2 regions of the Streptomyces sp. NPDC014861 genome follow, and region 2 is predicted to be linked to the other one. Evidence: predicted binding sites of a transcription regulator. Region 2 holds the regulator's gene; the other holds the start of a gene.
What was found. The regulator HspR, encoded in region 2, represses chaperone genes until heat shock. The targets are predictions, from matches to a motif close to TTGAGNNNNNNNNNCTCAA.
Positions count from the first base shown of each region.

Region 1: the regulator HspR is predicted to act here: its motif matches at 3,904-3,922, upstream of lon (endopeptidase La).

Region 1 is NZ_JBIBWV010000007.1:403,978-411,653, reverse strand. It holds gene ACF1BN_RS18175 (hypothetical protein) at 1-641, opposite strand, end outside; gene ACF1BN_RS18170 (ABC transporter ATP-binding protein) at 638-1,432, opposite strand; gene ACF1BN_RS18165 (zf-HC2 domain-containing protein) at 1,429-2,319, opposite strand; gene ACF1BN_RS18160 (RNA polymerase sigma factor) at 2,322-2,927, opposite strand; gene ACF1BN_RS18155 (hypothetical protein) at 3,100-3,783, opposite strand; gene lon (endopeptidase La) at 3,945-6,356, shown strand; gene ACF1BN_RS18145 (glutamate--cysteine ligase) at 6,429-7,583, opposite strand.
Region 2 is NZ_JBIBWV010000012.1:116,925-124,600, reverse strand. It holds gene dnaK (molecular chaperone DnaK) at 1-669, shown strand, start outside; gene grpE (nucleotide exchange factor GrpE) at 666-1,301, shown strand; gene dnaJ (molecular chaperone DnaJ) at 1,335-2,516, shown strand; gene ACF1BN_RS23555 (heat shock protein transcriptional repressor HspR) at 2,521-2,970, shown strand; gene ACF1BN_RS23550 (hypothetical protein) at 3,023-3,493, opposite strand; gene ACF1BN_RS23545 (helix-turn-helix transcriptional regulator) at 3,499-4,503, opposite strand; gene ACF1BN_RS23540 ((2Fe-2S)-binding protein) at 4,821-5,141, shown strand; gene ACF1BN_RS23535 (pyridoxamine 5'-phosphate oxidase family protein) at 5,326-5,730, opposite strand; gene clpB (ATP-dependent chaperone ClpB) at 5,860-7,676, shown strand, end outside.

The DNA.
Region 1 (7,676 bases), on a different contig from region 2:
GCGTACCACCACACCTGCCGGTACTCGGCCGCCGAGAACTGGGCGCTCGGGAGCAGCCAGCGCCAGGACGAGGCCGTGAAGTCGGCGTAGGCGAACCCGACGTAGCCGGCCACGGCCAGCAGCGGCGCCGTCAGTCGCCACCGGACCACCCGCCCCACCACGTGCCCGACGAGGCCCATCGCGCCCACCGCCACCGCGTCCGCGAGCAGCGGGGCGATCGCGGGCCGCCCCCAGGAGGCGTACGGCCACACGGCCAGCAGCACCACCGCGTCGCCGGCCGACACCGCGGCGGCCGGCCACAGCGCCGACGGGGCCGCCGCCACCAGCAGCCGGCGCAGCGGGGAGCGGGGCACCGACGCCCACAGTTCCTCGGCGCCCAGCCGCCGGTCCCGGCCGCCCTGGAGACAGCCCGCCGCCATCGCGAGCGGCCCGCACAGCAGCCCCGCGAGCGGATGGAGCAGATTCTCCGCGTCCTGCCAGCGGATCTGCCACTCCGGGGCCTTGGAGTACATCGTGACCAGGATCGTGACCATGATCGCCGCGCCCGTCCACGGCCCGAGGCCGCGGCGCAGTTCGGTGCGCAGCGGCCCGGGCGCGGAGCGCGGCGGCGTGGTCCCCGGACGGACCTCCGTCGCGGTCACCGGCCGGCCCCCGCCCGCTCGCGGTGGGAACGCAGGGCGGCGGTGTAACCGCGCTCGATGGCGTTGGCCGTCGGGTCGTCGGCCGGCGCCGCCGCGCCCAGCGCGGTGAGCTCGTCCGTCGTCCCCCGGAAGGCGAGCCGGCCCGCTTCGAGGAGGGCGACCTCCGTGCAGGCGGCGGCCACGTCCTCCACCAGGTGGGTGGAGACCACGACCGTCGACCCGGCGCCGAGCTCGCGCAGCAGCGCCCGGAACTCCACGCGCTGCTCGGGGTCGAGTCCGGCCGTCGGCTCGTCCAGGAGGAGCAGCTCCGGCTCGTTCACGATGGCCTGGGCGATGCCCGCCCGGCGCACCATGCCGCCCGACAGCGTGCGCAGCCGCGCGTCGATCCGGTCGGTGAGGCCGACCCGGGCCACCGCGCGTTCCACGGCCGCCGGGACGCGGTCCGCGGGCAGCTCCTTCAGCCAGGCCACGTACGCCACGAACTCCCGCACCGTGAAAGCCGGGTAGTGCCCGAAGTCCTGCGGGAGGTAGCCGAGCCGGCGCCGGATGCCGGTCCGTCCGCCCGGATCGCCGGCGTCCCGGCCGAGCAGCTCGACGCGGCCGGCCGACGGGGCGGCGACGGTCGCGAGGACCCGGACGAGGGAGGTCTTCCCGGCGCCGTTGGGGCCGAGCAGGCCGAGGACACCGGGGGAGAGGCGCAGGTCGAGGCCGTCGAGCGCGGGCACACGCGTGCGGCGGTGCCGGACCGTCAGGCCGGTCACGGCCACGGTGAGGGGACGCGGTGGGGTCACCGGGGCTCCAGGAGATCGTAGGAACGGCGCCGGAGCGCCAGGAGGGCCGCGCCGGCCAGCGCGGCGGCGGCCCAGCCGGCCTGCGCGGCCGGACCGGCGGCGTACGGAAGGGGTACGGAGGAGGCGCCGGCGGCCGGCCCGAGCAGCGGGCCCGCCACCGCGAGCAGCCAGCCCCCGCCGAGGGTGGCCGCGGCCGCGCGGCAGCCCACGAAGGAACCGAGGGCGAGCGTGCCGACGGTGAGCGCCAGGCCCGGCAGCAGCCACGCCGCCGCCCCCGGCAGCCCCGCGGCGGGCGGCAGCAGCGCCCCGGCGGCGGTCAGCAGCGGCACGCACACGGCGAGCACGGCGACCGCGCGGGTGAGCAGCAGCCGCAGGCCGCCGGCCGGGGTGGAGGCGGCGAGTTCGTGCAGCGGGTCGGCGCGCGGGCCGTACGACACGGCGACCCCGGCGAGCGGGAGGACGGGTGCGGCGGCGAGCAGCCAGGTCCGTCCCACCGGGAGCCCGGCGCCGTGCGACAGCGCGAACGCGGCCCCGGTCACCAGGGCCACCGCCGCCAGCCACGAGCCCCGCAGGGCGGGCCCGACGGCCCACCAGAGCCGGGCGGGGGAGGCCCACGCGCGCGCGTGGCGGCGGTCCTCCCGCGCGGGGGAGGGGGCGGCGGTGGTCGCCTGTTCCCGGTGGCCCACCGCGCGGAGGAGGTCGGCGCGCAGGGCCGCCAGGGCCGGGCCCGCGGGGCTCGTCGCGCGGACGGCGGCCGAGACGCGGGCCGCGCAGGGACCGCAGGCCTCGACGTGCTTCTCCAGGGACCAGGCGTCGGGCTCGGCGGCTGAGCCCTCGGCGTACCGGACCGCCAGGTCGGCGGGGACGTGCCAGGGGGCAGGAGGGATCGTCACGCGGGGCCTCCCAGGGGGTGCGGGCCCTGCGGGAGGCTCCCGAGGGCGGCGCGCAGCTCGCGGCGGGCGCGCTGGACGCGGGTCTTCACGGTGCCCTCGGGTATGCCGAGCAGTCGGGCCGCCTCGCGGGTCGTGAGCCCGTCGACGACGGTGGCCCGCAGCACCTCGGCCAGCTCGGGCGAGATCCGGTCGAGGGCGGCGCCCACGTCCCCGTACTCCAGGCCCGCGAGGACCCGGTCCTCGGCGGACGGGGCGGCCGGGAGCGGTCCGGGCGGTACGGCTCCGGCGGACTCGGCGCGGGCGGTGCGGGCGCGGGCGCGCTGGGCGTCGACCAGGCGGCGGGCGGCGATCACCCACAGCCAGCCGCCCGCCTCTCCCCGGCCCCGGTGGCCGCCGGCGGAGCGCCAGACGGTGACGAAGGTGTCCTGGAGGACCTCCCGCACCGTCTCCTCGTCCGGGCAGCGGCGGGCCAGCCGGGCGTACAGCCAGCCGGCGTGCCGGTCGTGGAGCAGCGCCAGCGCCTCGGTGTCGCCGCGGGCGACGGCGCGCAGCAGCGCGGCGTCGTCGGCCGGATCGTCCCCCTCGGGGCGTGACAGTCTCACGCCCTCTCTATCGCGCTCCGGACCCCGCGCGGTTCACGGATCCGCGAACGGTTCCGCGAACGGTTCCGCGAACGGTTTCGCGAACGGAGGCGCGAACTGATCCGCGAACCGGTCCGCGAACCGGTCCGCGTCGGCCGCGTGTCGGCGGCCCGACGGCGGGGTCACGGCGCGGTCACGGCGCGGTCGGGGGGCCGCCTCCGGGGAGGGCGTCGAAGACGCGCTGGAGGGCGGCGGGCCGCTCGCCGTCGCCCGCGACGACGAGCCGGTGCTCGTACGTCACGAAGTACTGGAACCCGTCGGCGATCGGCGGTCCGCCCGGCCGCTCGGGCACGCGCGCGTAGGCCGGGTCCTCCAGCGCCGCCCGCAGCCCGGCCAGCGCGTCGGCGCTCATCCGCCCGGAGCGCGTCTCCCTTTCCTTCGACCGGACGGTCCAGCTCCCGTCCTCGTGCACCACGAGCTGGTTGGTCACCCCGGCGAACCCGCCGTTCACGACGACCTCCACGAGCACCGCCCCCGCCCGGGGCTCGGCCGGATCCGCCTCCGTCGCGGTGGCGGAGGGCGTACCCGGGGCCGAGGCGGAAGGCTTCCCCGTCCCCGTCCCCGTCCCCGTCCCCGTGTCCGTGTCCGAGGCGCCTGGTGCGTCCGGGGTGCCGGACGAGGAGGCGCCGGACGAGGAGGTGCCGGGGCCGGGCGTGATCCCGGAGCTCACGGTGCTCCCGCTCCCCGACCCGGGGGAGGGGCCGGGCGCGTCGGCGTCGGCACACCCGCTCACCCCGACCACCAGCACCGCCACCACCGCCGGCACCGCGCCCCACACCGGTCCGCGCCCGACCCGCCGTTCCGCACCCGTCTCCATGCGCCGAAGCATGCCCGCCCCGGTTCCCCCGCGCAGCCGGAATCCCGCAGGTGCCACCCCGTTCCCGGCCGATCGCTCAGAGCGAACACCGCTTGGGGAACATCCGGCGGCGCAGATGCATTGAGTCGGCATAGCTCAACTTGACTGCCGAAGGGGAGATCATGGCTTCTGAGTCCAAGGCGACCGTGCCGCTCACTCTGCCTGTGCTGCCGCTCGACGACGAGGTCGTGCTGCCCGGGATGGTCGTGCCGCTGGATCTGTCGGACAACGAGGTGCGGGCCGCCGTGGAGGCGGCCCAGGCCGCCGCTCGCGGGGCGAGCGGGAAGCCGCGGGTGCTGCTGGTGCCGCGGGTGGACGGGACGTACGCCGGGACCGGTGTGCTCGGGATCGTCGAGCAGGTGGGGCGGCTCGCGGACGGCGATCCGGGCGCGCTGATCCGGGGCGTCGGACGGGTGCGGATCGGGGCCGGGACGACCGGGCCCGGCGCGGCGCTGTGGGTCGAGGGGAGCGTGGTCGCGGAGACCGTGCCCGAGCCCCTGCCGGGCTCCGTGACCGAGCTGGTCACGGAGTACAAGGCCCTCGCCACCAGCTGGCTGAGGAAGCGCGGCGCCTGGCAGGTCGTGGACCGGGTCCAGCAGATCGACGGCGTCGGCGCGCTCGCCGACAACTCCGGGTACTCGCCCTTCCTCACCGTCGAGCAGAAGCTCGCCCTCCTGGAGACCGCCGACCCGGTCGCCCGCCTCGGGCTCGCCACCGCCCAGCTCCGCGAGCACCTCGCCGAGCAGGACGTCGCCGAGACCATCGCCAAGGACGTCCAGGAGGGCGTCGACAAGCAGCAGCGCGAGTTCCTGCTCCGCCGCCAGCTCGAAGCCGTCCGCAAGGAGCTGCGCGAGCTGAACGGCGAGCAGGACGGCGAGGAGTCCGACGACTACCGCGCCCGCGTGGAGGCCGCCGACCTGCCCGGGGCCGTCCGCGAGGCCGCCCTCAAGGAGGTCGACAAGCTGGAGCGGTCCAGCGACCAGTCGCCCGAGGGATCCTGGATCCGGACCTGGCTCGACACCGTCCTCGAACTGCCGTGGAACGAGCGGACCGAGGACCGGTACGACATCCTGGGCGCCCGGGCCGTCCTGGACGCCGAGCACGCCGGCCTGGAGGACGTGAAGGAACGCATCACCGAGTACCTGGCGGTCCGCAAGCGGCGCTCCGAGCGCGGGCTCGGCGTCGTCGGCGGGCGGCGCGGCGGTGCCGTGCTCGCGCTCGTCGGCCCGCCCGGCGTCGGCAAGACCTCGATCGCGGAGTCCGTCGCCCACGCCATGGGCCGGAAGTTCGTGCGCGTCGCCCTCGGCGGCGTGCGCGACGAGGCCGAGATCCGCGGCCACCGGCGTACGTACGTGGGCGCCCTGCCCGGCCGGATCGTCCGGGCGGTCAAGGAGGCCGGGTCCATGAACCCGGTCGTCCTCCTCGACGAGATCGACAAGGTCGGCTCCGACTTCCGCGGCGACCCCGCCGCGGCCCTGCTCGAAGTCCTCGACCCGGCGCAGAACCACACCTTCCGCGACCACTACCTGGAGGTCGAACTCGACCTCAGCGACGTGGTGTTCCTCGCCACGGCCAACGTCCTCGAAGCCATCCCCGAGGCGCTGCTCGACCGCATGGAGCTGGTCCGCCTCGACGGCTACACCGAGGACGAGAAGGTCGTCATCGCCCGCGACCACCTGCTGCCCCGGCAGCTGGAGCGGGCCGGCCTGGAGCCCGGCGAGGTCGTCCTGGAGGAGGCGTCGCTGCGGAAGCTGGCCGGCGAGTACACCCGGGAGGCGGGCGTCCGCACCCTGGAGCGGGCCGTCGCCCGGCTGCTCCGCAAGGTCGCGGCCCAGCACGAACTCGGCGACCGCGAGCTGCCGTTCACGGTCACGCCCGAGGACCTGCGGGCCCTCATCGGGCGCCCGCACCACGTGCCCGAATCCGCCCAGGACCCGGCCGAGCGGCGTACCGCGGTCCCGGGCGTGGCCACCGGCCTCGCGGTGACCGGCGCGGGTGGCGACGTCCTCTTCGTGGAGGCGTCCCTCGCCGACCCGGAGACCGGCGCCGCCGGGCTGACCCTCACCGGTCAGCTGGGCGACGTGATGAAGGAGTCCGCGCAGATCGCGCTCTCCTTCCTCCGCTCGCACGGCGCGGAGCTGGAGCTGCCCGTGACCGGCCTGAAGGACCGGGGCGTGCACATCCACTTCCCGGCGGGCGCGGTCCCGAAGGACGGCCCGAGCGCGGGCGTCACCATGACGACCGCGCTGGCCTCGCTGCTGAGCGGCCGGCTCGTCCGCACCGACGTGGCCATGACCGGCGAGGTCTCCCTGACCGGCCGGGTCCTGCCCATCGGCGGCGTGAAGCAGAAGCTGCTCGCCGCGCACCGGGCCGGGATCACCACCGTGGTCATCCCCAAGCGGAACGAGGCCGACCTGGACGACGTCCCGGCCGAGGTCCTGGAGAAGCTGGAGGTCCACCCGGTGACCGACGTCCGTCAGGTCCTGGAGATCGCCCTGGCCCCGGCGGAGGTCCCGGTCGTGGCCGCCGCCTGACCCGAGGACGGCGAGGCCCCCGGTACGCGCGCGTGCGCACCGGGGGCCTCGCGCACGCGCGTGGGCGGTCCCTCACACCGGGGTCGTCCGCCGCACGGCCTCGACGATCACCGAGGCCAGCGACGGGTCGCCGGCGTGGGCGGCCCGCTGGAGGTCCGCGCCGGTGCCCCGGGCGAGCAGCCGCTCCAGGCCGGCCTCGGCGCGCTCCCGGTCGCCCGTGTCCTCCAGGGCGGGGCGCACGTGGCCGAGCAGGGCGCGCAGCACCTCGCCGGCGGGGGCGGGCCGCCAGCTGCGCGGGTCGAGCAGTTCGCCGCCGAGCCCGTACCGGCTGGCCCGCCAGGCGGCGAGCCGCAGCACCACCGTCGACACCGGGTCCGGGAGCCGCCCCCGGCGCCACTCCCGGGCCGCGGTCTCCACCAGGGCGCGGCTCAGCACCGCGAGCAGGACGGTGTCCTCCACGTCGAGGCAGACGTCGCCGACGCGGATCTCCACCGTCGGGTAGCTGGGGGAGAGCCGGGCGTCGAAGTAGACCATGTTGCCGTCGAGCGGGACCTCGCTGGCGAGCATCTCGCTGGTGGTCCGCTCGTACGCCGCCACGTCCCCGTACAGCTCGCTGGGGCCGGACATCGGCCAGCGCTGCCAGAGCTGGTGGCGCCAGCTCGCGTACCCGGTGTCGACGCCCTGGAAGTAGGGGGAGTTGGCGCTGAGCGCGAGGAGCGGGGCGAGCCAGGGCCTGATCCGGTCGAGCACGCCGACCCCCTCCTCGGGCGAGGAGAGGTGGACGTGCACGTGGCAGGCGCAGGCGAACTCCTCGTCCACGAGATGGGCGTACCGGTCCTGGATCCGCCGGTAGCGGTCGTCCGGGGTGAGCAGCGGCGGACCGAAGTCCACGGGCGCGGTCGCGAGCGCGGCGACCGCCACACCCGCCTCCGCCGCGGCCGCCGCGGCGGCGAGCCGGGCCCGGCGCAGCTGGTCGGCGAGCTGGGGGGTGGTGGCGCAGGGGGCGGTGCCGATCTCCAGCTGCTCGGCGTACAACTCGGGCTTCGCCGGTTCCGGGCCCTCGGTGCGCGGCCCGGTGCCGGCGTGCCAGGCGGCGATCTCGGTGACGGTGCCGGCGAGGGGCTGGGGGTGTCCGGTCTCGGGGTCGACCAGGAGGAGCTCCTCCTCCACTCCGAACGTGCGCGGCCCTTCCCCGCGGTGGTAGACCCACCGCTGCTGGTTCCGCATGGAGCGCTCTCCTTCACGGGGCGGATTCACGGGCGGACGGTGGTGCGCTGACGGGCGTTCGAACGAGCTTTCTCCAAGGCTGTCCACGAACGT
Region 2 (7,676 bases):
CCGACCAAGCGGTCCGAGATCTTCACGACGGCCGAGGACAACCAGCCGTCCGTGCAGATCCAGGTCTACCAGGGCGAGCGTGAGATCGCGGCGTACAACAAGAAGCTCGGCATGTTCGAGCTGACCGGCCTCCCGCCGGCCCCGCGCGGCGTCCCGCAGATCGAGGTCGCCTTCGACATCGACGCCAACGGCATCATGCACGTGACCGCGAAGGACCTGGGCACGGGCAAGGAGCAGAAGATGACCGTCACCGGCGGCTCCTCGCTGCCGAAGGACGAGGTCGACCGCATGCGCCAGGAGGCCGAGCAGTACGCGGACGAGGACCACCGTCGCCGCGAGGCCGCCGAGTCCCGCAACCAGGGCGAGCAGCTCGTCTACCAGACCGAGAAGTTCCTCAAGGACAACGAGGACAAGGTTCCGGGCGACGTGAAGTCCGAGGTCGAGGCCGCTCTCGTCGAGCTGAAGGAGAAGCTCAAGGGCGACGACGCCGCCGAGATCCGCACCGCCACCGAGAAGGTCGCCGCCGTCTCGCAGAAGCTCGGCCAGGCGATGTACGCGGACGCCCAGGCCGCGCAGGCCGGCGCCCCCGCCGGTGAGGCCAAGGCCGACGACGACGTGGTCGACGCCGAGATCGTCGACGACGAGCCCAAGAAGGACGGTCAGGCGTGAGCGAGGAGACCCCGGGCTTCGAGGAGAAGCCCGACGTCCCCTCCGGCGACGCCACCGAGGCCGCCGAGTCCACCGAGGACACGGCGGCCCCGGCCGGGGACGCGAACAGCACGCCGGCGGCCGACGCCGGACTCACCGCCGCCCTGGACCAGGCCCGCGCCTCGCTCTCCGAGCGCACCGCGGACCTCCAGCGGCTCCAGGCCGAGTACCAGAACTACCGGCGCCGGGTCGAGCGGGACCGGGTCACGGTCAAGGAGATCGCCGTGGCGAGCCTCCTGTCCGACCTGCTCCCGGTCCTCGACGACGTCGGCCGGGCCCGGGACCACGGCGAGCTCGTGGGCGGCTTCAAGTCGGTCGCCGAGTCGCTGGAGACCGTCGTCGCCAAGATGGGGCTCCAGCAGTTCGGCAAGGAGGGCGAGCCCTTCGACCCGACGATCCACGAGGCCCTGATGCACTCGTACGCGCCGGACGTCACCGAGACGACCTGCGTCGCGATCCTGCAGCCGGGGTACCGGATCGGGGAGCGGACCATCCGGCCCGCCCGCGTGGCCGTCGCCGAGCCCCAGCCCGGGGCGCAGGCCAAGGCCGAGGAGTCGGAAGACGCCGACACGTCCGAGAAGGACAGCGAGTAACAGCCGTACCCGCGTGCGGGAGGAGGGACGTCGATGAGCACGAAGGACTTCGTCGAGAAGGACTACTACAAGGTCCTCGGCGTCCCCAAGGACGCCACCGAGGCCGAGATCAAGAAGGCCTACCGGAAACTCGCCCGGGAGAACCATCCGGACGCCAACAAGGGCGACACCAAGGCGGAGGAGCGCTTCAAGGAGATCTCCGAGGCGAACGACGTCCTCGGTGACCCCAAGAAGCGCAAGGAGTACGACGAGGCGCGCGCCCTCTTCGGGAACGGCGGCTTCCGGGCCGGCGGTCCCGCGGGCGGCGGCTCGTTCAACTTCGACCTGGGGGACCTCTTCGGCGGCGCCCAGGGCGGAGCCGGCGGCTTCGGTGGCGGCGGCGGGGGCGGAATCGGGGACGTCTTCGGAGGTCTGTTCAACCGCGGCGGCGGTGCGGGTGCCCGCACCCAGCCGCGCCGCGGGCAGGACATCGAGTCCGAGGTGACGCTCAGCTTCACCGAGGCCATCGAGGGCGCCACGGTGCCGCTGCGCATGTCCAGCCAGCAGCCGTGCACGGCCTGTTCGGGCACCGGCGACACGAACGGCACGCCCAGGGTGTGCCCGACCTGCGTCGGCACCGGCCAGGTCTCGCGCGGCAGCGGCGGCGGCTTCTCGCTGACCGACCCGTGCGTGGACTGCAAGGGCCGCGGCCTGATCGCCGAGAACCCCTGCGAGATCTGCAAGGGCTCCGGCCGGGCCAAGTCCTCGCGGACCATGCAGGTCCGCATCCCGGCGGGCGTCTCCGACGGGCAGAAGATCCGGCTGCGCGGCAAGGGAGCCCCGGGCGAGCGCGGCGGACCGCACGGCGACCTGTTCGTCGTCGTGCACGTCGACGCCCACCCGGTCTTCGGCCGCAAGGACGACAACCTCACCATCACCGTGCCGGTCTCCTACACGGAGGCGGCGCTCGGCGGTGACGTCAAGGTGCCGACCCTCGGCGGCCCCGCGGTCACCCTCAAGCTGCCCGCCGGCACGCCGAACGGCCGCACCATGCGCGCCCGGGGCAAGGGCGCGGTCCGCAAGGACGGCACCCGCGGCGACCTGCTGGTGACGGTGGAGGTCGCGGTGCCCAGGGAGCTGGACGACAAGGCCCGCGAGGCCCTGGAGCAGTACCGGACGGCGACCGCCGACGCGGACCCCAGGGCGGAGCTGTTCGAGGCGGCGAAGGGAGCGTGACGCGGTGGACGGACGCAGACGCAATCCGTACGAACTGACCGACGAGACCCCGGTGTACGTCATCTCGGTGGCGGCCCAGCTGTCGGGGCTGCATCCGCAGACCCTGCGCCAGTACGACCGCCTGGGTCTCGTCTCACCGGACCGTACGGCCGGCCGCGGCCGCCGCTACTCGGCCCGCGACATCGAACTGCTCCGTCAGGTGCAGCAGTTGTCGCAGGACGAGGGCATCAACCTGGCCGGGATCAAGCGCATCATCGAGCTGGAGAACCAGGTCGCGGCGCTCCAGGCCCGTGTCGCCGAGCTCTCGACCGCCGTCGAGGGCGCGGCCGCCGCGATGCGGCAGCGCGAGGCCCAGGTGCACGCCTCCTACCGGCGCGACCTGGTCCCGTACACCGACGTGCAGCAGGCGAGCGCGCTGGTGGTCTGGCGTCCGGCGCCGAAGCGCGGCGAATAGCGCGCAGCGGAGAGGGCCCCTTCCCGTCCGGGGAGGGGCCCTCTTCGCGTGTTCAGATCAGTTCGCCGATGATGTCGCCGAGCGTCTCCCACCAGGGAGAGGCGCCGGTGCCGAACGCGGCGGCCAGCGCGGTGCCGACGGCGAGGTCGAGCGGGGTGGGCTCGACGCCCTCGTCCCACTCGTCGATCACCCGCCCGTCGCCGCTGGAGCTCAGCAGCCCGAGCGCCTTCCCGTCCCGGCTGAGCCGGCTCTCCCCGTAGGAGCAGGGCACGAGCCGGTACCGCAGGCCGCCGGCGCGGACGTCGACCCGGTACGAGCGCCGCAGCAGCCGGCCCCGGGCCGGGCGGATCGAGGCGGGCGCGCCGTCGACGGTGAGCGTCAGCAGGGCGGCCTTCCGGGTGCCGATCGGCGTGTGCTCGTCGGCCGGCGTCCCGGCCGTCCGGACGAGCTCCACGGCGGGCAGGCCGTCGCCGGAGACCCGGAGGGTGCCGGCGGGGCCGTCGAGCGTGATGTGTGCGTGCAAGGTGGTCAGTTGTCCCGTTCGAGAAGGCCGGACCGGGCGATCAGGTAGCCGAGCTGCGCCCGGCTCCCGCTGCCCAGCGTGGCCGCGAGCTTGGCGATGTGCGCCCGGCAGGTCCGTACGTTCATCCCGAGGCGGCGGGCGATGGCCTCGTCGACGTGGCCCTCGACGAGGAGCCGGGCGATGGAGCGCTGGACCCCGCCGATGCCGTCGACCGCGGGGCTGTAGGTGACCTCCTCGTCCCACGGGACGCCGTGCAGCCAGAACTGCTCGAAGACCCCGACGAGATACTCGACGAGGCCCTCGTGGCGCAGTTCCAGGGCGACCTGGCGGTCGCTGCGGGCGGGCACGAAGGCGACCTTGCGGTCGACGATGATCAGCCGGTCGACGATCTCCTCCAGCGTGCGCAGGGTGAGCCCGTAGGGGGCGGCCCGCTCGACGTACGCGAGGGTGGCGGGGTGGTGCCGGGCGGTGTGCTGGTAGAGGGTGCGCATGGTGATGCCGCGGTCCAGCAGGGGCTCCATGCGCCGCAGGGCCTTCTCCAGGGTCTCGGGACGGCGCCCGCTGCCCGGCTGGATGGTGAGCAGTTCGACGGCGCACTCGCCGGTGGCCCGGTCGAGCGCGGCGTTGATGACGCTGAGTCCTTCGAGGACCGTGATCGCCTGGGTGGCGGAGGGGTCCTGCGTGTGGATGGTCATGAACGGCTCGAAGGCGTCGGCGAGGGCCACGGCCTGCCGGCGGCGGGTGTGGATCTCCTGCTCGATCGGGCGGATGAGCTGGTTGAGCGCGAGGGACGGGGGCACCGGGTGCAGCCACTGGCTGTCGTCCGGGTCCGGGTGCAGGAGCGCCATGTCCGCCAGACAGGGGGCGGCCGCGGCCTCGGAACGGGTGATGCGACCCTTGCGGAGAGCGGACGCGTACAGCTCCCGTCCCACATCGCATAGCTCACCGTGACTGTGGCTATGGGTTGATATTTCGCCTTCTCGCCCCATACGCACCCCCCTCAGGGTCATGAATTACAGGAACATGATGCCCGGCCTGGGTGGTGGAAAGGGATGCGTGTGAGCCATCGTTCTAGGCGCGGGGGAGGTAGTGATCAATAGAGGTGGAGATCGGCCATGACCAGGATGGTTCGTGCACTTAGCGCCATAGCCGTTGCGGCGGCTGCTCTCGGCGCGCTCGCCGGGGTCGGTGAGCCCTCGTGGGAGAGCACCCCGCACTCGGTGCAGGCGCAGCCGAATGAGCCCTCGTGGGAGAGCACCCCCGCGCAAGAACTGCTCGCATCCCCCTCCGAGCCTTCGTGGGAGATCGCCCCCAAGGGCGCAGACGCATGACCGTCCCTCCGGACGACCGGGTCTTCCGCAGGGAGATGGCTTCGGCCTACCGGTCCGGTTGGCACTTCATCGATCTCGTCACGGCCATCCCCCACCGTGGCGACTCGCTGAAGGTCACCCTGTTCGGAGAACCTGTGGTCGTCGCACGGGAGCAGGACGAGGACGTCAGGGCCTACCGGTGCCTCAGGCGCCCGAGGGGCGCGCCGCAGCCCATCCGCTGCGCCGTCCGGTACGGCATGATCTTCGTCAATCTCGACCAGCGGGACCACCAGCTGATCGAGCCCGAGACCCTCACCGCCACCCCCCGCAGTGCCTGAGCGATGCCCCCGTCGTTCTAGATCGCTCAGGTGCTTCCCCCACACAACGGCGCCATCGCGGACCTGAAACGCGATGGCGCCGTTGTGCTGCCCGGACGCGGTGCCGCCCCGGCGTGGTCCCGGCGCGGTGCGGTCCGGCCCCGGCGCGATGCGGTGCGGTTCCGGCGTGGTCCCGGTCCGGTGCTCAGGCCCGGCCCATCGCCCGGGTGAGGGCGATCTCGATCACGACCCGGTCCGGGTTGGGCGTCGGCGTGCGGCCGTAGCGGTCCGCGTAGCGGGCCACCGCGTCGGCGACCGCGTCCGCCTCCGTACGGATGCGGGCGACGCCCTCCAGGGTGGCCCAGCGCCCCTTGTCGACCTGGCAGACCGCGACCCGCGCCCCCTCCGGGCCGGCCGCGAGCACGTTCGCGACCTTCCGGCTGTGCCTGTTGGTGATGACCCGCGCCAGCCCGTTCCCGGGGTCGTACGTGACGCCGACGGCCACCACGTGCGGGGTGCCGTCCGGGCGCGGGGTGGTCAGCGTGCACATGTGGTACTCGCGCCAGAAGCTGAGATACGAGTCCGCGGGGTTCCTCGGGTCAGTCGCCATGCCCGGAAACTACCGCCGTCCCCTCCACCTCCGATACCTTGAGCGGAATAGACTCAACTTTATGTACGCTATATGAGTCAGTACAGGCAAGGACCCAGAGGACCACCGCCCCAGGAGGAGAACCCGCACGTGGACGCAGAACTGACCAACAGGAGCCGGGACGCGCTGAACGCGGCCAGCAGCCGCGCCGTGTCCCAGGGGCACGCCGATCTGACCCCGTCGCATCTTCTGCTCGCCCTGCTGACGGGTCAGGACAACGAGAACATCGTCGACCTCCTCGCCGCGGTCGAGGCCGACCAGGCCGTCGTCCGCGGCGGAGCGGAGCGGCTGCTCGCCGCCCTGCCCAGCGTGACCGGCGCGACCGTGGCGCCCCCGCAGCCCAACCGCGAGCTGCTCGCCGTCATCGCCGACGCCGCCGACCGCGCGAAGAAGCTCGGCGACGATTTCCTGTCCACGGAGCACCTGCTCATCGGCCTCGCCGCCAAGGGCGGGCAGGCCGGCCAGGTCCTGGACCAGCAGGGCGCGACCGCCCGCCGGCTCCAGGACGCCTTCGAGAAGGCCCGGGGAGGCCGCCGCGTGACCACCGCCGACCCGGAGGGCTCGTACAAGGCCCTGGAGAAGTTCGGCACCGACTTCACCGCCGCCGCCCGCGAGGGCAAGCTCGACCCGGTGATCGGCCGTGACCACGAGATCCGCCGCGTGGTGCAGGTGCTCTCCCGGCGCACCAAGAACAACCCGGTCCTCATCGGCGAGCCCGGCGTCGGCAAGACCGCCGTCGTCGAGGGCCTCGCCCAGCGGATCGTGAAGGGCGACGTCCCCGAGTCGCTGCGGAACAAGCGCCTGGTCTCCCTCGACCTCGGCGCGATGGTCGCCGGCGCCAAGTACCGCGGCGAGTTCGAGGAGCGGCTGAAGACCGTCCTCTCCGAGATCAAGGAGAGCGACGGCCAGATCATCACCTTCATCGACGAACTGCACACCGTCGTCGGCGCGGGCGCCGGCGGCGACTCCGCCATGGACGCCGGCAACATGCTCAAGCCGATGCTCGCCCGCGGCGAGCTCCGCATGGTCGGCGCCACCACCCTCGACGAGTACCGCGAGCGCATCGAGAAGGACCCCGCCCTGGAGCGCCGCTTCCAGCAGGTCCTCGTCGCCGAGCCGTCCGTCGAGGACACCGTCGCCATCCTCCGCGGCCTCAAGGGACGCTACGAGGCCCACCACAAGGTGCAGATCAACGACTCCGCGCTGGTGGCCGCCGCGACCCTCTCCGACCGGTACATCACCTCCCGCTTCCTGCCCGACAAGGCCATCGACCTCGTCGACGAGGCGGCCTCCAGGCTCCGCATGGAGATCGACTCCTCCCCGGTCGAGATCGACGAGCTCCAGCGCTCCGTCGACCGCCTCCGCATGGAGGAGCTGGCCCTCGCCAAGGAGACCGACCCGGCCAGCGTCCAGCGCCTGGAGAAGCTCCGCCGCGACCTCGCCGACCGCGAGGAGGAGCTGCGCGGCCTCACCGCCCGCTGGGAGAAGGAGAAGCAGTCCCTCAACCGGGTCGGCGAGCTGAAGGAACGGCTCGACGAGACCCGCGGCCGCGCCGAGCGCGCCCAGCGCGACGGCGACTTCGACACCGCCTCCAAGCTGCTCTACGGCGAGATCCCCACCCTGGAGCGCGAGCTCGCCGAGGCCACCGAGGCCGAGCGCGAGGTCCAGAAGGACACCATGGTCAAGGAGGAGGTCGGACCCGACGACATCGCCGACGTCGTCGGCGCCTGGACCGGCATCCCCGCCGGCCGCCTCCTGGAGGGCGAGACGCAGAAGCTGCTCCGGATGGAGGACGAGCTGGGCCGCCGGCTCATCGGCCAGACCGAGGCCGTCCGGGCCGTCTCCGACGCGGTGCGCCGCACCCGCGCGGGCATCGCCGACCCCGACCGCCCCACCGGCTCCTTCCT